One region of the Streptomyces sp. NPDC028635 genome, then DNA from elsewhere that is predicted to be linked to it. Evidence: riboswitches for the same ligand, from Rfam matches in the RefSeq annotation. Region 1 holds a riboswitch; the other holds the start of a gene.
What was found. Region 1 has a riboswitch for S-adenosylmethionine ahead of AB0E88_RS21530 (aminotransferase class V-fold PLP-dependent enzyme). Riboswitches for the same ligand answer to the same signal wherever they lie in the genome.
Positions count from the first base shown of each region.

Region 2: linked by a shared signal. The riboswitch ahead of thrC (threonine synthase) and the one ahead of AB0E88_RS21530 (aminotransferase class V-fold PLP-dependent enzyme) in region 1 are both predicted to bind S-adenosylmethionine.

Region 1 covers NZ_JBEZWX010000020.1:16,748-27,549, forward strand. The annotation lists gene AB0E88_RS21495 (Ig-like domain-containing protein) at 1-946, shown strand, start outside; gene AB0E88_RS21500 (hypothetical protein) at 1,074-1,475, opposite strand; gene AB0E88_RS21505 (heme-copper oxidase subunit III) at 1,655-2,275, shown strand; gene AB0E88_RS21510 (c-type cytochrome) at 2,354-3,166, shown strand; gene AB0E88_RS21515 (Rieske 2Fe-2S domain-containing protein) at 3,163-4,221, shown strand; gene AB0E88_RS21520 (cytochrome bc complex cytochrome b subunit) at 4,218-5,855, shown strand; gene trpD (anthranilate phosphoribosyltransferase) at 6,112-7,176, shown strand; SAM riboswitch class IV at 7,252-7,368, shown strand; gene AB0E88_RS21530 (aminotransferase class V-fold PLP-dependent enzyme) at 7,508-8,869, shown strand; gene AB0E88_RS21535 (Lrp/AsnC ligand binding domain-containing protein) at 8,906-9,187, opposite strand; gene AB0E88_RS21540 (rhomboid family intramembrane serine protease) at 9,184-9,927, opposite strand; gene AB0E88_RS21545 (hypothetical protein) at 10,084-10,323, shown strand; gene AB0E88_RS21550 (NYN domain-containing protein) at 10,379-10,802, shown strand, end outside.
Region 2 covers NZ_JBEZWX010000015.1:79,734-90,535, reverse strand. The annotation lists gene otsB (trehalose-phosphatase) at 1-583, shown strand, start outside; gene AB0E88_RS18550 (trehalose-6-phosphate synthase) at 594-1,991, opposite strand; gene AB0E88_RS18545 (glucosyl-3-phosphoglycerate synthase) at 2,066-3,010, opposite strand; SAM riboswitch class I at 3,187-3,328, shown strand; gene thrC (threonine synthase) at 3,347-4,624, shown strand; gene AB0E88_RS18535 (MoaD/ThiS family protein) at 4,621-4,899, shown strand; gene AB0E88_RS18530 (cold-shock protein) at 5,308-5,511, shown strand; gene groL (chaperonin GroEL) at 5,831-7,453, shown strand; gene AB0E88_RS18520 (NADH:flavin oxidoreductase) at 7,666-8,793, shown strand; gene AB0E88_RS18515 (hypothetical protein) at 8,983-9,561, opposite strand; gene murQ (N-acetylmuramic acid 6-phosphate etherase) at 9,614-10,561, opposite strand; gene AB0E88_RS18505 (MurR/RpiR family transcriptional regulator) at 10,712-10,802, opposite strand, start outside.

The DNA.
Region 1 (10,802 bases):
CAACGCCCACTACACGGTCCGGGTGAGCACCGAGGACGACGACGGCGCCCCCGGGCGCAAGGTCCTCACCTTCGACACCGGCAAGCCCACGGCGAAGAAGACCCTCACCGTGAAGTTCGGCCCCAAGTCCGGCACCTACGGCGTCGGACAGCCCATCACCGCCGAGCTGAGCCAGCCCATCAAGGACAAGAACCAGCGGGCCGTCGTCGAACGCGCCCTGAAGGTGACCTCCACCCCCGCCGTGCAGGGCTCCTGGTACTGGGTCGACGACAAGCAGCTCCACTTCCGGCCCCAGGAGTACTGGCCCGCCCACGCCACCATCGAGGTGCGCAGCAACCTGGACGGCATCAAGATCGGCGACCGGCTCTGGGGCGGCAAGTCCGCCCCGGTGAAGCTCTCCACGGGCGATCGGGTCATCGCGGTCACGGACGCCGCGGCGCACACGCTGACGTACTACAAGAACGGTGAGGAGGTCGAACAGTTCCCCGTCACCACCGGCAAGCCCGGCTTCGACACCCGTAACGGTGTCAAGGTCGTGCTCGGCAAGGAGTACTTCGTACGGATGCGCGGCACCACCATCGGCATCGCCGAGGGCAGCGCGGACTCCTACGACCTGCCGGTCTACTACGCCACCCGGGTGACCTGGAGCGGCGAGTACGTGCACGCCGCCCCGTGGTCCGTCGGCTCCCAGGGCTACGCCAACGTCTCCCACGGCTGCACCGGCATGAGCACCGCCAACGCCGAGTGGTTCTTCGACCACGTCCGCGAGGGCGACGTCGTCCAGGTCGTGAACTCGGCCGGCGAGACGATGGAACCCTTCGGCAACGGCTTCGGCGACTGGAACCTGGACTGGAAGAAGTGGCGCACGGGCAGCGCCGTCACCAACGCCAAGACCAACACGACCAGCTCCCAGGACGCGGCCCGTCTCCAGCCCAGGGCACTCTGAGCAACCCAGGGGCGCGGGGCTGCACCGACGTGCGGCTCCGCCGCGTGGGCGCGACCGGCCACGGACGGCCCGCAGGCGCCCGAAGGCCTCGCGCCCCGACTCCCCAGGCGCTGGCCGGCCCGAGTCCCTAGGCGCTGGCCAGCCGCTCCGTGCGCAGCAGAGAGGCCAGCGCCCCGGCGAACTCCACGGGCTCCACCGGCAGCGCCACCGCCGCGTCCGCCCGGCTCCACGTCGCCAGCCACGCGTCCTGCGGCCGTGCGATCAGTACCAGCACCGGCGGGCACTGGAAGATCTCGTCCTTGAGCTGCCGGCACATCCCCATGCCGCCCATCGGCACGGCCTCGCCGTCCAGCACACAGGCGTCGATGCCGCCCTTGTCCATCTCCCGCAGGACCGCCTCGGGCGTCGCGCACTCGATGAACTCCACCACCGGGGCGTCCGGCGCGGGCCGCCGTCCCGTCGCGAGCCGTACCTGCTCCCGCGTGTTGGAGTCGTCGCTGTAGACCAGCACCGTGGCGGTCGGCCGCATGGTTCCTCCGAGACGTCAGCGTCGTAAGAGACAAGCCCGTTGCGGCGGATGCTACTCCCTCGCGCAGCCCGTCAACACCTGTTGGAACACCTCTGCGATGGGCCATCCGGGCAGTACACACCCGGGGAACACTCCGAACGGCACCCCCCGGAGTGAGGGCGGGATAAGCGACCGACATAATGTCGGTCGTGGCGACAGCAACGACAGTAGATACCGGGCACGCGCACCCGTCGGTCAATCGGCCGAACCTCACCAGCGTCGGAACCATCATCTGGCTGAGTTCCGAGCTGATGTTCTTCGCGGCCCTCTTCGCGATGTACTTCACCCTGCGTTCGGTGACGGGTGCCGATCACTGGAAGGAGATGGCGCATGCCCTGAACGTGCCCTTCTCCGCGACGAACACCACGATCCTGGTGCTCTCCTCCCTCACCTGCCAGCTCGGCGTGTTCGCGGCCGAGCGCGGGGATGTGAAGAAGCTCCGGGGCTGGTTCATCGTCACCTTCATCATGGGTGCGATCTTCATCGGCGGTCAGATCTACGAGTACACCGAGCTGGTGAAGAAGGACGGCATCTCGCTGTCCTCGGACCCCTACGGTTCGGTGTTCTACCTGACCACCGGCTTCCACGGCCTGCACGTGACGGGCGGTCTCATCGCCTTCCTGCTGGTCCTCGGCCGTACCTACGCGGCCAAGAGGTTCACGCACGAGCAGGCGACCGCCGCCATCGTCGTGTCCTACTACTGGCACTTCGTCGATGTCGTCTGGATCGGCCTCTTCGCCACGATCTACCTGATCAAGTAGCGAGAAGATCCCACGCGCGTTCTCGCAACGCACCACCCAGAAGCATCGACGCTGAAGATCCTGACACCGGGGTAATCCGTGAAAAAGCTTTCCGCACGACGACGCCATCCGCTGGCGGCGGTCGTCGTCCTACTCCTCGCGCTGGCGGCCACGGGGGGTCTGTACGCCGCGTTCGCGCCCGCGGGCAAGGCGCAGGCCGACGACTCCTCCCAGTCCCTCGCCATCGACGAGGGCAAGAAGCTCTACACCGTGGGCTGCGCCAGCTGCCACGGCACCGGCGGTCAGGGCTCCTCCGACGGTCCGAGCCTGGTCGGCGTGGGCGCCGCCGCGGTCGACTTCCAGGTGGGCACCGGCCGTATGCCGGCCTCCACCTCGCAGATGGCCCAGATCCCGCGCAAGAAGAACATCTACACGCAGGCCCAGATCGACCAGATCGCGGCCTACGTGGCCTCGCTCGGCGCCGGCCCGGCCGTCCCGACGAAGCAGCAGTACGGCCCGGAGGGCGCGGACATCGCCAAGGGTGGCGAGCTGTTCCGCACCAACTGCGCGCAGTGCCACAACTTCACCGGCAAGGGCGGCGCGCTGACGAACGGCAAGTTCGCCCCGACGCTCGAGGACGTGGACCCCAAGCACATCTACGAGGCCATGCAGACGGGCCCGCAGAACATGCCGTCGTTCCCCGACACCACCATGTCGGAGCAGAACAAGAAGGACATCATCGCGTACCTGCACGCGGTCAACGGCAGCGAGACGGAGAACCCCGGCGGTCTCGAGCTGGGCGGCCTCGGCCCGGTCAGTGAGGGTCTGTTCGCCTGGATCTTCGGCCTCGGCGCCCTGATCGCGGTCGCCGTCTGGGTCGCCGCTCGGACCGCAAAGGCCAAGAAGTCATGAGTAGCCAAGACATTCCAGAAGAGAACCTGCCCGCAGAGCAGGCCCACGCGCACGGCGCGGTAGGCGTCGCGGACGGCGAGAACCCGTTCGCCGACCCCGGCCTGCCGCCCCACGAGCACCGGATCCAGGACATCGACGAGCGGGCCGCCAAGCGGTCCGAGCGTGTGGTCGCCCTGCTGTTCACGGTGTCGATGCTGGCCACCCTCGGCTTCATCGCCGCGTACGTGACGATCCCGCATCACAAGTCGATCTTCGTCTTCCCGATCGGCCACCTCAGCGCGATGAACTTCGCGCTGGGTCTGACCCTCGGCACGGCGCTGTTCTGCATCGGCGCGGGCGCGGTCCACTGGGCCCGCACCCTGATGTCCGACGTGGAGGTCGCCGACGAGCGTCACCCGATCGAGGCCTCCCCGGAGGTCCGGGCGAAGGTCCACGCGGACTTCCGCCAGGGCGCCAAGGAGTCGGCGCTGGGCCGGCGCAAGCTGATCCGCAACACGATGTTCGGCGCGCTGACCCTGGTCCCGCTGTCGGGCCTGTTCCTGCTGCGCGACCTCGGTCCGCTGCCCGGGACGAGCCTGCGTCACACGCTGTGGTCCAAGGGCAAGCTCCTCGTCAACGTGAACACGAACGAGCCGCTGCGTCCCGAGGACGTCGCGGTCGGTTCGCTCACCTTCGCCAAGCCCGAGGGCCTGGAGGAGCACGACGAGAACTTCCAGACCGAGATCGCCAAGGCGGCCCTGATGATCGTCCGGCTCCAGCCGGAGAACATCAAGGACAAGCGTGAGCTGGAGTGGTCGCACGAGGGCATCGTGGCGTACTCCAAGATCTGCACCCACGTCGGTTGCCCGATCTCGCTGTACGAGCAGCAGACGCACCACGTGCTGTGCCCCTGCCACCAGTCCACCTTCGACCTGTCCGACGGTGCCCGTGTGATCTTCGGTCCCGCCGGTCACGCCCTGCCGCAGCTGCGCATCGGTGTGAACGACGAGGGCTACCTCGAGGCGCTCGGCGACTTCGAGGAGCCCGTCGGTCCTGCTTTCTGGGAGCGCGGATGAGTACTCACGCCAACGAAGCACCCCGCTCACGCGGGAAGGCACCGGCCGGCGAGCGCGTCGCCGACTGGGCCGACGGCCGGCTGGGGATCTACTCCCTCGCCAAGTCCAACATGCGCAAGATCTTCCCCGACCACTGGTCGTTCATGTTGGGCGAAGTGTGCATGTACAGCTTCCTCATCATCATTCTGACGGGTGTCTATCTGACGCTGTTCTTCCACCCGTCGATGAACGAGGTCGAGTACCACGGCACGTATGTCCCGCTGCAGGGGCAGATGATGTCCGAGGCGTTCAAGTCGACCCTGCACATCTCCTTCGACGTGCGCGGTGGTCTGCTCATCCGGCAGATCCACCACTGGGCCGCGCTGATCTTCCTCGCGGGCATGTTCGTGCACATGATGCGCGTGTTCTTCACGGGCGCGTTCCGCAAGCCGCGTGAGGTCAACTGGCTGTTCGGCTTCCTGCTGTTCGTCCTGGGCATGTTCACCGGCTTCACCGGTTACTCGCTCCCGGACGACCTGCTCTCCGGCACCGGTGTCCGCTTCATGGAGGGCGCGATCCTGTCCGTGCCGATCGTCGGCACGTACCTGTCGTTCTTCCTCTTCGGCGGCGAGTTCCCGGGCGGCGACTTCGTGGCCCGCTTCTACTCGATCCACATCCTGCTGCTGCCGGGCATCATGCTGGGCCTGATGGTGGCCCACCTGATCCTGGTCTTCTACCACAAGCACACCCAGTTCGCGGGCCCCGGCAAGACGAACAAGAACGTCGTCGGCATGCCGCTGCTTCCGGTGTACATGGCGAAGGCGGGCGGCTTCTTCTTCCTGGTCTTCGGTGTCATCGCGGTCATCTCCGCGATCGCGCAGATCAACCCGATCTGGGCCATGGGCCCCTACCGGCCGGACCAGGTGTCCACGGGCGCCCAGCCCGACTGGTACATGGGCTTCTCCGAGGGTCTGATCCGCTTCATGCCGGGCTGGGAGATCAACTTCTGGGGTCACACGCTGGTCCTCGGCGTGTTCATCCCGCTGGTGATCTTCCCGCTGGTCCTGGTGGCGATCGCGGTCTACCCGTTCATCGAGGCCTGGGTCACCGGTGACAAGCGTGAGCACCACATCCTGGACCGCCCGCGCAACGCCCCGACGCGCACGGGTCTCGGCGTCGCCTGGATGACGGTGTACCTGACCCTGCTGATCGGTGGCGGCAACGACCTGTGGGCCACGCACTTCCACCTGTCGATCAACGCGGTCACCTGGTTCGTCCGGATCTTCGTCTTCGTCGGACCGGTCCTCGCGTTCCTGATCACCAAGCGGATCTGCCTCGGCCTGCAGCGCCGGGACAAGGAGAAGGTGCTGCACGGTCGCGAGACCGGCACCATCAAGCGCCTGCCGCACGGTGAGTTCATCGAGGTCCACGAGCCCCTCAGCCAGGAGGCGCTGCACACCCTCACCGCGCACGAGCAGTACCAGCCGCTCGAGATCGGCCCCACGGTCGACGAGAACGGTGTCGAGCGCAAGGTGAAGGGCGGAGAGAAGCTGCGCGCCAAGCTCAGCGAGGCGTACTTCGGTGAGGAGGCGCAGGTTCCGAAGCCGACCGCCGAGGAGTACAGGGAGATCACGAGCGGCCACGGCCACCACTGATCGCTGCGTCAGCCACGCCACGGTCGAAGGGCCCCGTCCGGTGTTCGGACGGGGCCCTTCGCCGTGTCCGCCCGGCCACCGTGCCCGCCCGGTCGCCGTGCCCGCCCGGGCTTCCCCGGGGGAGGGGGGGCTGCGGCCTGTACGGCCGCCGCCTGCCGCCGGGCTCCGTCCGGTGTTCGGACGGGGCCCTTCGCCGTGGGCGGGGCTGGATAGGGTGGAGGTGTCATTCGATGCGTGAGACGACCAGGAGCGGCTGATGAGCGCTGTGACCCCCGCTGGAGGCGACACCGCGGCGGGCCGTTCCTGGCCCCGTGTGCTGAACGGCCTGCTCGAGGGCCGTGACCAGAGTGCCGAGGACACCGCCTGGGCGATGGACCAGATCATGCTCGGTGAGGCCACCGACGCGCAGATCGCCGGGTTCGCGGTCGCGCTGCGGGCCAAGGGCGAGACGGTCGAGGAGATCACCGGCCTCGTCCGGGCGATGTACGACCACGCCAACGTCATCGAGGTGCCCGGTCCGACCGTCGACATCGTCGGCACCGGCGGCGACGGCGCGAAGACGGTGAACATCTCCACGATGTCCTCGATCGTCGTGGCCGGCACGGGCGCGAAGGTCGTCAAGCACGGCAACCGCGCCGCGTCCTCGGCCTCCGGCGCCTCGGACGTGCTCGAGAAGCTCGGCGTCAATCTCAACCTGCCGCTGCACCGGGTGCCCCAGGTGGCCGAGGAGGCCGGCATCACCTTCTGCTTCGCGGTGAAGTTCCACCCGGCGCTGCGTCATGTGGCCGCCGCGCGAGGCCAGTTGGGCATCCGCACCACCTTCAACGTGCTGGGTCCGCTGACCAACCCGGCGAAGGTGCGGGCGCAGGCCGTCGGTGTCGCCGACGCGAAGATGGCGCCCATCGTGGCCGGCGTCTTCGCCGAGCGCGGCAACTCCTCCCTGGTCTTCCGGGGCGACGACGGCCTGGACGAACTGACGATCACCTCCACGTCCCGGGTCTGGATCGTCCGCGACGGCAAGGTGACCGAGGAGACCTTCGACCCGCGGGAGGTCGGCATCGACCTGGCCCCCGTGGAGGCCCTGCGCGGCGCCGACGCCTCCTACAACGCCGAGGTGGCCCGGCGCCTGCTGGACGGCGAGCAGGGCCCCGTCCGGGACGCCGTCGTGCTCAACTCGGCGGCCGCGCTGGTCGCCCTGGCGCCGACCGACGCCCCCCTGGCCGACCAGATCCGCGCCGGCATGGCGAAGGCCGCCCACTCCATCGACTCCGGCTCCGCCAAGCGCACGCTGGAGCGCTGGGTGGCCGCCAGCAACTCCTAGCGTCCACCGAAACGCGTCCCGCGATCCGGACTCGGGTTGCGGGACGCCGATCACTTCCGTTACGTTCCTTGACCAGGTCATGAGTGACAGTCATGAGGCCCCGGCCGACTGTCCGGCAACCCTCCGTCCGTGGCGGGGTGCCCCGGGTGAAGACCAGGCCGCAGTCAGCAAGGTCTGCGGCAAGCGCGGACCCCTCGCGAACCCAGGGGTCCTGGTCGTCGAGGAGTCTTCCGTGAGCAAGCGAATGCGCTAGGGCCGCAGAGCCCCGCCTCCGCACACCCTCTTTCACTCGTTCCCGCGCCGTCTCGCGCGTCCTCACGGGAGTTCCGCCATGTCTGTCCCCACCGCTGCCTCCGACCGTTCCGTTTGTGCCCCGCTGCCCGTTCTGGGCCGGGATGTCACCGTCCCGCTCGTCACCGGCGGCGAGGTCACCTACGCGGCACTCGACTACGCCGCCAGCGCCCCCGCCCTGCAGCGCGTCTGGGACGACGTGGCCGCGTACGCGCCGTACTACGGCAGCGTGCACCGCGGTGCCGGCTACCTCTCCCAGCTGTCCACGGACCTGTTCGAGAACGCCCGGAAGACGGTCGCGGAGTTCCTCGACTGCCGCGAGGGCGACCAGGTCGTGTTCACCCGCTCCACGACGGACTCGCTCAACCTGCTGGCCCGGGCGATCCCGGCCGACTGCCAGGTCTTCGTCTTCGAGACCGAGCACCACGCCTCGCTGCTGCCCTGGCAGCACGCCGAGGTCACCTACCTCAACGCCCCGCGCACCCCGCAGCAGGCCGTCGAGACCCTGGAGCGCGCCCTCGCCGGCCGAGACCCCCACGGTCCGGCCCTGGTCTGCGTCACCGGCGCCTCCAACGTCACCGGCGAGCTGTGGCCGGTGCGCGAGCTGGCCGCCGCCGCGCACGCCCACGGCGCCCGGATCGTCCTGGACGCCGCCCAGCTCGCCCCGCACCACCCGGTGAGCGTGCGCGACCTCGACGTCGACTGGGTCGCCTTCTCCGGCCACAAGCTGTACGCCCCCTTCGGCTCCGGCGTCCTCGCCGGCCGCGCCGACTGGCTCCGGGCCGCCGACCCCTACCTCGCCGGCGGCGGCGCCAGCCGCAAGGTCGCCCGGCGCGAGGACGGTGGAGTGGACGTGGAGTGGCACGACAGCGCCGCCCGCCACGAGGCCGGCTCCCCGAACGTGATCGGCGTCCACTCCATCGCCTCCGCCTGCAAGGCGCTGACCGAGGCCGGCTGGGACACCCTGGTCGCGCGCGAGCAGCACCTGATCGCCGCGGTCCGCGAGGGCCTGGCGGACGTGCCCGAGGTGAAGATCCTCTCCCTGTTCGGCGACGACGCGCCGCGGGTGGGCGTGATCTCGTTCGTCGTCGAGGGCTGGAACAGCTCGCATTTCGCCGCGGCCCTGTCCGCCGAGTACGGCATCGGCGTCCGCGACGGCCTCTTCTGCGCCCACCCGCTGGTGCGCACCCTGCTCGGCAGCGACCCCCAGACCCAGGGCGAGTGCGGCGCCCCCGAGGCGGCCCCCGGCGAGAAGTCCCTCAACGCCATCCGCGTGAGCTTCGGCGCGGGCACCCCGGACGAGCACGTCGAGCGCTTCGTCACGGCGGTGCGGGAACTGGTCACCCAGGGCGCCCGCTGGACGTACCGGACGGAGGACGGCCGCTGCGTCCCGGCGGTCTGAGGGGACCCGACGCCCGGGGAGGCGGTGTGCGCGCGGTCAGGAGTCCAGACCGATGGCGAACGCCGCCTCCAGGTCGTGCTGGGAGTACGTCCGGAACGCCACGTGCGTGTCCGTGCCCTCCACGCCGGGGATCTTGCTGATCCGTCCCGGGATGACCTCCGCCAGGTCCTCGTGCCGGCGCACCCGCACCATGGCGATCAGGTCGTACGTGCCCGTCACGGAGAAGACCTCGCTCACCGACTCCAGCGAAGCGATCTGCTCGGCGATCTCGGGGATCCGGTCCACGCTGGTCTTGATGAGGACGATCGCGGTGATCACGGCTGGTTCTCTCCCTCGGGGGCCGGAGCAGGGGCGGCTTTCACTCTAGTGGTACGGCGGAAGAGGGCCCACGCGACCAGGAAGCCCAGCCCGAACCCGATCAGATGCGCCAGGTACGCCACCCCCGGCCCCTCGGTCGCCCGCCCCGCCGCCAGCCACTGCAGCGCCGCCCAGAACGGCAGGACGACCCACGCCGGGAAGCGCAGCGGCACGAAGAACAGGAACGGCAGGAGACTGGTCACCCGGGCGCGGGGAAAGAGGGAGAGAAACGCGCCGAGGACCGCAGAGATCGCCCCCGAGGCGCCGACCAGCGACTGCTCGGATGCGGCGTGTGCGGCGGCGTATCCCAGCAGGGCCAGGCAGCCGCAGCCGACGTAGAAGACGACGAACCGGCCGCGGCCCATCCGTTCCTCGGTCATCGCTCCGAAGACGTAGAGGAAGAGCATGTTGCCGAGCAGATGCACCCAGCTGCCGTGCACGAACAGGGCGGTCACGGGTGTCAGGACCGCTCGCGGGGAGCCCTGGAGGAGTTCGGCCGGGACCACGCCCCAGCGCCGGAAATACGCCCGCTGGGCGGTGAGCAGCTCGTCACCGTGGCCGTAGACGGGGTTGACGCCCGCCGCCGGCCCCAGCAGGAAGATCAGGCAGCACACGGCGATCAGTCCGTACGTCACCGGGGCCGAGGTGCGCCGGAGGGTCCTGGCCGCCTTGCCGGCCGCGGTCGTCCAGTTGCCGATCATGTCTACAGAGCATGACGTAACGGGATGCATCGGACGAGGCCGCCTCGCCGCCGTGGACGGACCAGCGGCGAGTCACCGCCAGGCCGTAGGGTTACGAGCCACACGCACCGGGGAGCCCGGTGCGTCACGGACACTGGAAGAAAGCGAACAGTCACGATGACGGTTCCCCTGCCGACCGCCACGACGCGGTGGCGCTGCACGCTCTGCGGCAACCTCACCCGCTTCGACGTGACCCGCTCGTCGAAGGTCGTCGAGTACGTGCACCTCGATCTCGCGGGCGAGCCCAAGGTCGAGGAGCGCGAGGTGCTCAGTGAGACCATCGAGTCGGTGCGCTGCCGCTGGTGCAACGCCGTGGACCAGGTGGAGCTCGTGGACCGGCCCGCGGCCGAGGCCTGAGCGCAGCGCCCCGCACGGCCGACAGGGAACCGTACGACAGGTACAGGAGTGACGGATGGTGGAGACCACAGGCGGGGGGCCGGGCGACGGCGCCGCTGAGGTGCTCGACCGTCCGCTGCCCGACGGCGTGCGCCGCAGAGTCGTCCAGATCGTCGCGGACGGCTTCGGCGGACTGACCGTCGGCGAACTGCCCGCGCAGCTTCGGCAGTACGCGCGGTTCGCGCCGAACCGGCGGGCCAAGTTCGCCGGGAACGCGATGGCGGCCGCGCTGGAGACCGATCCGCTGTTCCGGCAGCGGATCGGCGAGAAGTTCAGAGAGGCGCAGCCGGAGCTGGCCGGCGCCCTGGACTCCGGCTCGCCGCCCCCGGCCGCGGACCCGCTCGACGTGGCGGCCGCGGCCTATGTGCTGCGGCCGGCGGCCTGGGTCAAGCTGGTCACGGCGGCCGGCGAGGAGGCGCAGCGCGCCCACGCCGAGCGCG
Region 2 (10,802 bases), on a different contig from region 1:
CGGCCTGGAGCACCTCGTCGTCCTCGGCCACTACGGCGCCGAACGCTGGGAGGCCGCCACCGGTGAGCTGACCGCCCCGCCGCCGCACCCCGGCGTCGCGGCGGTGCGCGCCGAGCTGCCCGGGCTGCTGGACTCGGTCGGCGCCTGGCGGGGCACGTGGATCGAGGAGAAGGGCCGCGCTCTCGCCGTGCACACCCGCCGCGCCGAGGATCCGCAGGCCGCGTTCGAGGCGCTGCGCGCGCCGCTGGCGGACCTGGCGGCGCGGCACGGGCTGATCGTCGAGCCCGGCCGCCTGGTGCTGGAGCTGCGCCCGCCGGGGGTCGACAAGGGGGTGGCGCTGACGGAGTACGTCCGTTCGGTGGGCGCCGGATCCGTCGTCTACGCGGGCGACGACCTGGGCGACCTGCCCGCGTTCGCGGCCGTCGACGCGCTGCGCGCCGAGGGCGTCCCGGGTCTGCTCGTGTGCAGCGGCAGCGCGGAGGTCACGGAGCTGTCGAAGCGGGCGGACGTGGTGGTCGACGGCCCGGAGGGAGTCGTACGCCTGCTGTCGGCGCTGGCGGACCGGGTGACCCGGCCCGCCTAGCCGCGCGGGGTCACCCCTGCAACGCCTCCAGCTGTTCCAGGAACCACTTGGCGGGCGGCAGCGCGGTCGCCGCTGCCGCCAGCCGCTTGGCCCGCTCGCCGCGCTCGCCCGCCGGCATGCTCAGCGCCTCGTGCAGGGCGGCCGCCGTCCCGGTCACGTCGTACGGGTTGACCGCGATGGCGTCCTCGCCCAGCTCCTCGAACGCCCCGGCCTCCCGCGACAGCACCAGCGCGCACCCCTCGTCGGAGACGAGCGGCACCTCCTTGGCGACCAGGTTCATCCCGTCCCGGATGGGGTTGACCAGCGCCACGTCCGCGAGCCGGTACGCGGCCAGCGAGCGCGCGAAGTCGTCCTCGACATGCAGCACGACCGGCGTCCAGCCGTCCGTGCCGAAGTCGGCGTTGATCTCCTCGGCCACCCGCTGCACCTCGGCCGTGTAGTCCCGGTAGACGGCGAGGTCCTGCCGGGACGGGTAGGCGAACGCCACGTGCACGACCCGCTCGCGCCACTCGGGGTGGTCCTCCAGCAGCTGCCGGTACGCCAGCAGTCCGCGCACGATGTTCTTCGACAGCTCGGTGCGGTCCACCCGGACGATCGTCCTGCGCCCGGCGCCGATCTGCTCCCGCAGCGCCGCCATCCGCTCACCGACGTCCGTCCGGTGCGCCCGCTCGCGCAGGAAGTCGGCGTCCGCGCCGAGCCCGTGCACCCCGATCCGGGTGGTGCCGAGCCCGCCCGCGAACTGCTCGCAGCACGCCGTGAAGGCGTCCGCCCAGCGCTGGGTGAGGAAGCCGAGCCGGTCCGCGCCCAGCATCCCGTCGAGCACCTGCCGCGCGATGTCGTCCGGCAGCATCCGGAAGTACTCCGGCGGCGCCCACGGCGTGTGCGAGAAGTGCCCGATGCGCAGGTCGGGGCGCAGCGCGCGGAGCATCCCCGGGACCAGGGTCAGGTGGTAGTCCTGCACGATCACCACGGCGCCCTCGGCGGCCTCCTCGGCCAGCGCCTCGGCGAACGCCCGGTTGTACGTCTCGTACGACGCCCACTGCCTGCGGAACTCCGCGTCGAAGACCGGCTCCAGTGGCGTCTGGTACAGCATGTGGTGCACGAACCACAGCACCGAGTTGGCGATGCCGTTGTAGGCGTCGGCGTGCACCTCGGCCGGGATGTCCAGCATCCGCACGCCCTGCTCGCCCTGCCCGCGCCGCACCGCCTCGCGGTCACCGTCGGACAGCGCGGAGCACACCCACAGCGCGCCCGCCTCCGGCCCGATGGCCGACAGCCCGGACACCAGTCCGCCCCCGCCCCGCTTCGCGGTGAGCGAGCCGTCGTCGCCCACCGAGTACGACACCGGGCCGCGGTTGGACGCGACCAGCACCCGAGCCCTCTGATCAGCAGCGTGCGTGGAAGCCATACGCCTCAACCTAGCCCGCCCCGGAAAAACTCAAACGTATGGCCGGATCCGGTGGCCGGTCGTACACCGTGCGTTCACGCCACCTTGCGCGCTGCGTACTCCGCGATCTCCGTCATCGGGGGCCGCTCCTCCGTGTCCACGGAGTACGTGCGCGGCTCGAAGCCGTCCTCGCCCCGCTCGAACTGGGTCAGGGACGGCCGGATCAGGTGGCCGCGGGCCAGCCGGAGCTGGGCGGTGCGGTAGATCGCCGCCGCCATCCGGCCGAGGGCCTGGCCGTCCTGGTGGCGGTGGACGCGCACACCGACGTCGACCTGGGCGAGGGCGTCCAGGCCGACCAGGTGCAGCGCGTCGACGAGCATGCCCAGCTCCACGCCGTAGCCGACGGGGAAGGGCAGCTGTTCCAGCAGGGAGCGGCGGGCCGCGTACTCGCCGCCGAGCGGCTGGACGAACCCGGCCAGCTGAGGCCAGTGCATGTTCAGCAGCGGGCGCGCCATCAGTTCGGTGACCCGGCCGCCCTGGCCCGCGGCGCCGGCCAGCGGGCGGTCGTACATCGCCTTGACCAGCTGCACCTCGGGGTCGGTGAGGAGCGGGCCGGCGATGCCGGTGACGAAGTCGGAGGAGAAGTCCCTCAGGTCCGCGTCGACGAAACAGACGATGTCGCCGCTCGTGACCAGCAGCGAGCGCCACAGCACCTCGCCCTTGCCGGGGACGGCGGGTATGCGCGGCAGGATCTCGTCGCGGTGGACGACGCGGGCGCCCGCCGCCGCGGCCACCTCGGCGGTACGGTCGGTGGAGCCCGAGTCGACCACGACCACCTCGTCGACCAGCGGGACCTGCTGCATGAGGTCGTGCCGGACGACCGCGACGATGTCGCCGACCGTCTCCTCCTCGTTGAGCGCGGGCAGCACGACGGACACCGTCTGCCCCGTGGCGCGCTTGGCGGCCAGGACCTGGTGCAGCGGTCGATCGGTCACGGACCAGGAGCGGGTGCTCAGCCAGCGCTCGACTTCTTCAAGCACGGTCTGCGGCTCCTCACTGTCGTGGTCACACCGGCTCGCGCCGGGTGAAGGGTGATCCAGGTGATCCATCTCGCGGTTCGGACGACTATCTCAACTGTCCAGGCCTTCGGTTACAGTCTTGAACAACGCTGATGACCATCGCATGTCGGGGGTCGACCGCGTTCACAACCGAATACCGCTCATCCAGAGGGGCAGAGGGACACGGCCCGGTGAAGCCCCGGCAACCACCCTGACTCCGGACTCGTTCACGCGAGGCTCCCGGCCGGGGAAGGTGCCAATTCCGTCTCACGGCGAGATGCGTCGTGAGGAAGATGAGGAGAAAGGGCCTCGCCTCACATGGCTGCGCAGACAGTTACCAGCACCTCCACCGTCGATCTCGGTCCCGCCGCGGCCCTGAGCTGCCGCGAATGCGGTCACCGCGTCCCGCTGGGCCCGGTCTTCGCCTGCGAGGAATGTTTCGGCCCGCTCGAGATCGCCTACGACTTCTCGGCGTACGACACCGAGGAACTCCGCAAGCGCATCGAGGCGGGACCCGCGAACATCTGGCGCTACGCACCGCTGCTGCCCGTCCCCGCGGACGTGGCCGACAAGCCGAACATCAACCCGGGCTGGACCAAGCTCGTCAAGGCCGACCACCTCGCCGCCGAGCTCGGCGTCACCGGCGGTCTGTACGTCAAGGACGACTCCGGCAACCCGACCCACTCCTTCAAGGACCGCGTCGTCGCGCAGGCCCTGGAGGCGGCGCGTGCCTTCGGCTTCACCACCCTGTCCTGCTCCTCCACCGGCAACCTGGCCGGCGCCGTCGGCGCCGCCGCCGCCCGGGCCGGCTTCCGCTCGTGCGTGTTCATCCCGCACGACCTGGAGCAGGGCAAGGTCGTCATGGCCGCGATCTACGGCGGCGACCTCGTCGGCATCGAGGGCAACTACGACGACGTGAACCGCTTCTGCTCCGAGCTGATCGGCGACCCGGCCGGCGAGGGCTGGGGCTTCGTCAACGTCAACCTGCGGCCGTACTACGCCGAGGGCTCCAAGACGCTGGCGTACGAGATCTGCGAGCAGCTCGGCTGGCAGCTGCCCGACCAGCTCGTCATCCCGATCGCCTCCGGCTCGCAGCTCACCAAGGTCGACAAGGGCCTGCAGGAGCTGATCAAGCTCGGGCTGGTCGAGGACAAGCCGTACAAGATCTTCGGCGCGCAGGCCGAGGGCTGCTCGCCGGTGTCCACGGCCTTCAAGGCCGGGCACGACGTGGTGCGCCCGCAGAAGCCGAACACCATCGCCAAGTCGCTGGCGATCGGCAACCCGGCCGACGGCCCGTACGTCCTGGACATCGCGCGCCGCACCGGCGGCGCGGTGGAGGACGTCACCGACGAGCAGGTCGTCGACGCGATCAAGCTGCTGGCCCGCACGGAGGGCATCTTCGCGGAGACCGCCGGCGGGGTGACCGTGGGTGTGACGCGCAAGCTGATCGAGAACGGTGTCCTCGACCCGACGAAGACGACGGTCGTCCTGAACACCGGCGACGGCCTGAAGACCCTGGACGCGGTGGCCGGCACCGGCCTGACCGCCACCATCCGCCCGACCCTGGACTCCTTCCGAGAGGCTGGCCTCGCATGAGCGTGACCGTTCGCATCCCCACCATCCTGCGCACCTACACCGGTGGCCAGGCCGAGGTGAAGGCCGAGGGGGCCACCCTCGCCGACGTCATCGCCGACCTGGAGAAGAACCACGCCGGCATCGCCGCGCGGGTGCTGGACGACCAGGGCAAGCTGCGCCGCTTCGTCAACGTGTACGTCAACGACGACGACGTGCGGTTCGAGCAGGGTCTGGAGACGGCCACCCCGGACGGCGCGGGCGTGTCGATCATTCCGGCGGTCGCCGGCGGCTGCTGACACGCAGAGTTCCCCGCATTGCCCCCTCCGTGAGAGAAACGGAGGGGGCAATTCCATGTGATTAGGCGCGGTAGAGTTGGGGAACGCGGCCCGGAATCGACGGGGGCGCGCTCTCATGAACCTGCTGCACGGGCGACAAGAAGTAGCCAAAGTACGCGGGTCTTTTGTCTTTTTTGCACCCTTTGTGTGGCCCGACTTGCTCGTAATTCAGGTGAATTCTCGCGAGATTTCGGACCGGGCCCGTCCAGAATTCTCGTCCGATTGACCTGTTGCAGACGGCAGTTGGACAGATACATTCAGCCGCGGTCGACGCGTTCCGGCGCACGCCCCCTCCCATCGGGGGGCGAGGTCTGACCCGGATCCGCGAAGTGTGGATCTGTGCAAGGGCCAGTAATAGGGGAGTTAGGCATGGCTCAGGGCACCGTCAAGTGGTTCAACGCGGAGAAGGGCTACGGCTTCATCGCGGTCGACGGTGGTGCGGACGTCTTCGTCCACTACAGCGCCATCCAGATGGACGGCTACCGCACCCTGGAAGAGGGCCAGCGGGTCGAGTTCGAGATCTCGCAGGGCCAGAAGGGTCCGCAGGCCGACATGGTTCGCGTCACCGCCTGAACGTTCATTCACGCACGAGGGGCCCGCACCACGCACAGGGTGCGGGCCCTTCCGCGTGCCCGGACGCCTGCCCGGACGGCTGCGGGGGCGTGTTCGCGGGTGGCTGATCGACCGGCCCGGACCCCGAGAGGCGCTTGCACTCGACCATGCCGAGTGCTAATCATTGCGTTAGCACTCTGAAGGTGAGAGTGACAACGTAAGGACCGGGTCGGTGAGGCCGGGGCCGGGCGGGGCAAGGAACCCGCGGGTCTTGGTCGTCCGTCGCGGGCGCGGGCGCGGTCCGAAGTAATCACCCCCAGTCCTGGAGGGACCACTTCACATGGCCAAGATCATCGCGTTCGACGAGGAGGCGCGGCGCGGCCTCGAGCGCGGCATGAACCAGCTCGCGGACGCCGTCAAGGTGACGCTCGGCCCCAAGGGCCGCAACGTCGTCCTCGAGAAGAAGTGGGGCGCGCCCACGATCACCAACGATGGTGTGTCCATCGCCAAGGAGATCGAGCTCGAGGACCCGTACGAGAAGATCGGCGCCGAGCTGGTCAAGGAAGTCGCCAAGAAGACGGACGACGTCGCCGGTGACGGTACGACCACCGCGACCGTGCTCGCCCAGGCCCTGGTCAAGGAAGGCCTGCGCAACGTCGCCGCCGGCGCCAACCCGATGGCTCTGAAGCGCGGTATCGAGAAGGCCGTCGAGGCCGTCTCCGCCGCCCTGCTGGAGCAGGCGAAGGACGTCGAGACCAAGGAGCAGATCGCCTCCACGGCCTCCATCTCCGCCGCCGACACCCAGATCGGCGAGCTGATCGCCGAGGCGATGGACAAGGTCGGCAAGGAAGGCGTCATCACCGTCGAGGAGAGCAACACCTTCGGCCTCGAGCTCGAGCTCACCGAGGGCATGCGCTTCGACAAGGGCTACATCTCCGCCTACTTCGCGACCGACATGGAGCGCATGGAGGCGGTGCTCGAGGACCCGTACATCCTCATCGCCAACTCCAAGATCTCCTCGGTCAAGGACCTGCTCCCGCTCCTGGAGAAGGTCATGCAGTCGGGCAAGCCGCTGCTGATCATCGCCGAGGACGTCGAGGGCGAGGCCCTGTCGACCCTGGTCGTCAACAAGATCCGCGGCACCTTCAAGTCCGTCGCCGTCAAGGCCCCGGGCTTCGGCGACCGCCGCAAGGCCATGCTCGGCGACATCGCCATCCTCACGGGCGGCGAGGTCATCTCCGAGGAGGTCGGCCTCAAGCTGGAGAACGCGACCCTGGACCTCCTGGGCCGCGCCCGCAAGGTCGTCATCACCAAGGACGAGACCACCATCGTCGACGGTGCCGGCTCCTCGGACCAGGTCGCGGGCCGCGTGAACCAGATCCGCGCCGAGATCGAGAACAGCGACTCCGACTACGACCGCGAGAAGCTGCAGGAGCGCCTGGCGAAGCTCGCCGGCGGTGTCGCGGTCATCAAGGCCGGTGCCGCCACCGAGGTGGAGCTCAAGGAGCGCAAGCACCGCATCGAGGACGCCGTCCGCAACGCCAAGGCGGCCGTCGAGGAGGGCATCGTCGCCGGTGGTGGCGTGGCCCTGCTGCAGACCACCCACGTCTTCGACAAGCTCGAGCTCGACGGTGACGAGGCGACCGGTGCCCAGGCCGTGAAGCTCGCGCTCGAGGCCCCGCTGAAGCAGATCGCGGTCAACGCCGGCCTCGAGGGCGGCGTCGTGGTGGAGAAGGTGCGCAACCTGACCCCGGGCCACGGCCTGAACGCCGCGACCGGCGAGTACGTCGACCTGGTCGCCGAGGGCATCATCGACCCGGCCAAGGTGACGCGCTCCGCGCTGCAGAACGCCGCGTCGATCGCCGCGCTGTTCCTCACCACCGAGGCCGTCATCGCCGACAAGCCGGAGAAGGCCGCGGCCCCGGCCGGCGGCGGCATGCCGGGCGGTGACATGGACTTCTGATCCTCTCGGATCACCTGTCCTTACGGGTCTTCGCGAAGGCCTTTTCCGAGGGCGGCACTCCCAGCATCGGCTGAGGGTGCCGCCCTCGGGCGTGTCCGGGGTCACACCCGCCGGGCCCGGTCGCCGGAATGAGGGGCGGGCCGTGCATGGTTGCTTCAGTGAGTGCAACAATGCGCGCGCACATACCAACCGGTCACCAGAGGAGCCTCCCCATGAGCCTCGCCGAGCCCGCCGCCGTCCGCGCGGCCGCCCTGCTCTCCCGTCCGACGTCGATCAACGGTCTGACCGTCCCGAACCGCATCGCGATGGCGCCGATGACCCGGATGTTCTCGCCGGGCGGCGTCCCCGGTGAGGACGTGGTGGCGTACTACGCCCGCCGTGCCGCCGCCGGTGTCGGTCTGATCGTCACCGAGGGCACGTACGTCGGTCATGAGTCGGCCGGGCAGAGCGACCGCGTGCCGCGGTTCCACGGTGAGGAGCAGCTGGCCGGGTGGGCGAAGGTCGCCGAGGCCGTGCACGCCGGCGGTGGCACGATCGTGCCGCAGCTGTGGCACATCGGCATGGTCCGCGAGCAGGGCGACCCGCCCTTCCCGGACGCCCCGGCCATGGGCCCCTCCGGCCTCGTCACCGCCGGTGCCGAGCCCACCGGCAAGGCCATGACGCAAGCGGACCTGGACGACGTCATCGCCGCGTTCGCCCAGGCCGCGGCCGACGCCGAGCGCATCGGGTTCGACGGCGTCGAGATCCACGGCGCCCACGGCTACCTCGTCGACCAGTTCCTCTGGGAGGGCACCAACCGCCGCACCGACGCCTACGGCGGCGACACGTCGTCCCGCGTCAGGTTCGCGGCGGAGATCGTCGCGGCCGTCCGCGAGAAGGTGTCGCCGGAGTTCCCGGTCCTCTTCCGCTACTCGCAGTGGAAGCAGCAGGACTACACCGCCCGTCTCGCCGAGACCCCCGAGGAGCTGGAGGCGATCCTCGCGCCGCTGGCCGCCGCCGGTGTGGACGCCTTCCACGCGTCCACCCGCCGCTACTGGCTGCCGGAGTTCGACGGCTCCGACCTCAACCTGGCCGGCTGGACCAAGAAGCTGACCGGCAAGCCCGTCATCACCGTCGGCTCGGTGGGCCTCGACGGCGACTTCATCCACGCCTTCCAGGGCGAGGGCTCGCCGGTCAAGAACATCGACAACCTGCTGGACCGTCTGGAGGCCGACGAGTTCGACCTGGTCGCCGTCGGCCGGGCCCTGCTCCAGGACCCCGAGTGGGCGGCGAAGGTGCTGGCGGGCCGCTTCGACGAGCTGAAGCCGTACGACGCGGCCGCGCTGAAGACGCTTCGCTGAGGCGGGGCGGGGCGAGGCGGCCGGTTCGTCTGCGGGTGCGGGGTGGCTGGTCGCGCAGTTCCCCGCGCCCCTTGGGGGGTTGCCGTGCCGGTGTTTTGATGGCGGGGCTGCCTGGGGGATTCGTCTGCGGGTGCGGGGTGGCTGGTCGCGCAGTTCCCCGCGCCCCTTGGGGGGTTGCCGTGCCGGTGGCTACATGTTGCCCATGGGTTCGATGTCCACCTTCACCGGCGTGCCCCACACCCGCAGCACCTCGTAGTCGGTGAACTCGTGCACCAGTCGGTACGCCATCGCCGGGCGGGGGCCGCGCCGCTGGGCGTTCAGATACAGCTCGGCCTCCCGGCGGTCGTGGCGCGGGGTGCCGCACAGCTGCCACTCCCGGCCGTTCCACGCCTCCGGCAGCCACCGCTGCTGCGGCTGCGGCCGGTCCTCGCGCACGCCGTAGCGGGACGGCATCCGCTCCGCGCCGTCCACGGGCCGCGGCCGGCCGTACCCGCCGCCGACCTCGGCCCGCCGGGCCGCCCGCCGCCGCGTCTCGCACAGCAGGCACAGGTCCGGCGCGCTCTCGTCCACGGGGCCCTGCGGGTGCTCGGCGCAGCGGGTCGTCGGCGGCGCCGACGTCACGCTCTCCTCCAGCAGGTCCAGCGCCCGCCGCAGATCCGTCTTCACCTCGTGCAGCTTGGCGTCCGGGGTGTCGGCGGTGAGCGCCTCACCGTGCTCGCCGAGGAGCCGGAGGGCGCGCCCGAGGGCGGTGAGCTGCGCGTGGTTCATGTATCCGAGGGTAGGCCGCGACCGCCGCTTCGCGTGCCCGGGGAAGGCGGAGTCACTGTTCTGCGGACGCGTGGGCCGCCGCCAGGGCCGCGCGCAGATGGCCGTCGGACCGCTCCAGCAGGCGGGCCGCCGTCGGGCCGTCCACGTCGGCGAGCAGGGCCAGAATCGCGTTCTTGACCTCGCCGTCGGTGGCCGCGAGCGCCGCCTCGATCTCCTCCTCGCCCGCCCCGGTGGCGAGCGCGACGATCCGCCGGGAACGGGCGCGCAGCTTGGCGTTGGAGGCGCGCACGTCGACCATCAGGTTCCCGTAGGTCTTGCCGAGGCGGATCATCGTGATCGTCGACAGCATGTTCAGGACGAGCTTCTGCGCGGTGCCCGACTTCAGCCGGGTCGAGCCGGTGATCAGCTCCGGCCCCGCGACGATCTCGATCCCGTGATCGGCGGCCGCCGCGAGGGCACTGCCCGCGTTGCAGGCCAGCCCGATCGTCAGCGCTCCCCGCGAGCGGGCGTACTCGACCGCGCCGACGGCGTACGGGGTACGGCCGGAGGCGGAGACGCCGACCACGCTGTCGTCCGGCGTGAGTGCCAGCGCGTCCAGGTCGGCACGGGCCAGTTCCCTGGAGTCCTCGGCGCCCTCGACGGAGGTGACCATGGCCTCGGGACCGCCGGCGATGAGGCCGACGACCTGGCCGGGACGCGTGTTGAAGGTGGGCGGGCACTCGGAGGCGTCGAGCACACCGAGCCGTCCGGCGGTGCCGGCCCCGGCGTACACCAGGCGGCCGCCGCGGGACATCCGCTCGGCGACCGCGTCGATGGCGGCGGCGATCTGCGGCAGACAGGCGGCGACGGCACCGGGCACCCGGGCGTCCTCGGCGTTCATCAGCCGGGCGATCTCCAGGGTCGGCAACTGGTCGATCCCGGCGAGCTCGGGCCGGAAGGCTTCCGTGGTCAAGGAGTCGAGCTGGGTGCGCAGGTCGTGGGAGTGGGGGGCGGAGGTCATGGGAGGTACGGCTCTTTTCGGCTCGGGATGCGGGGTCCAACTCAGAGGCGGGGCCGCGTTCCAGCAGCGGCCGCGCCGCGTGGGCGCGAGCGACCACAACGAGCCCGCGGCTGCCCACGACCGTCAGTCCTACGGTCCGGTACGGCCCGGCTACCGCCGGTGCCGGTGCGCCAGCGCCTCGTACGACGCCGCCAGCGCCGGCCCCGCCGTGTCGTACGTGCGCTGCGCCACGCCCACGAAC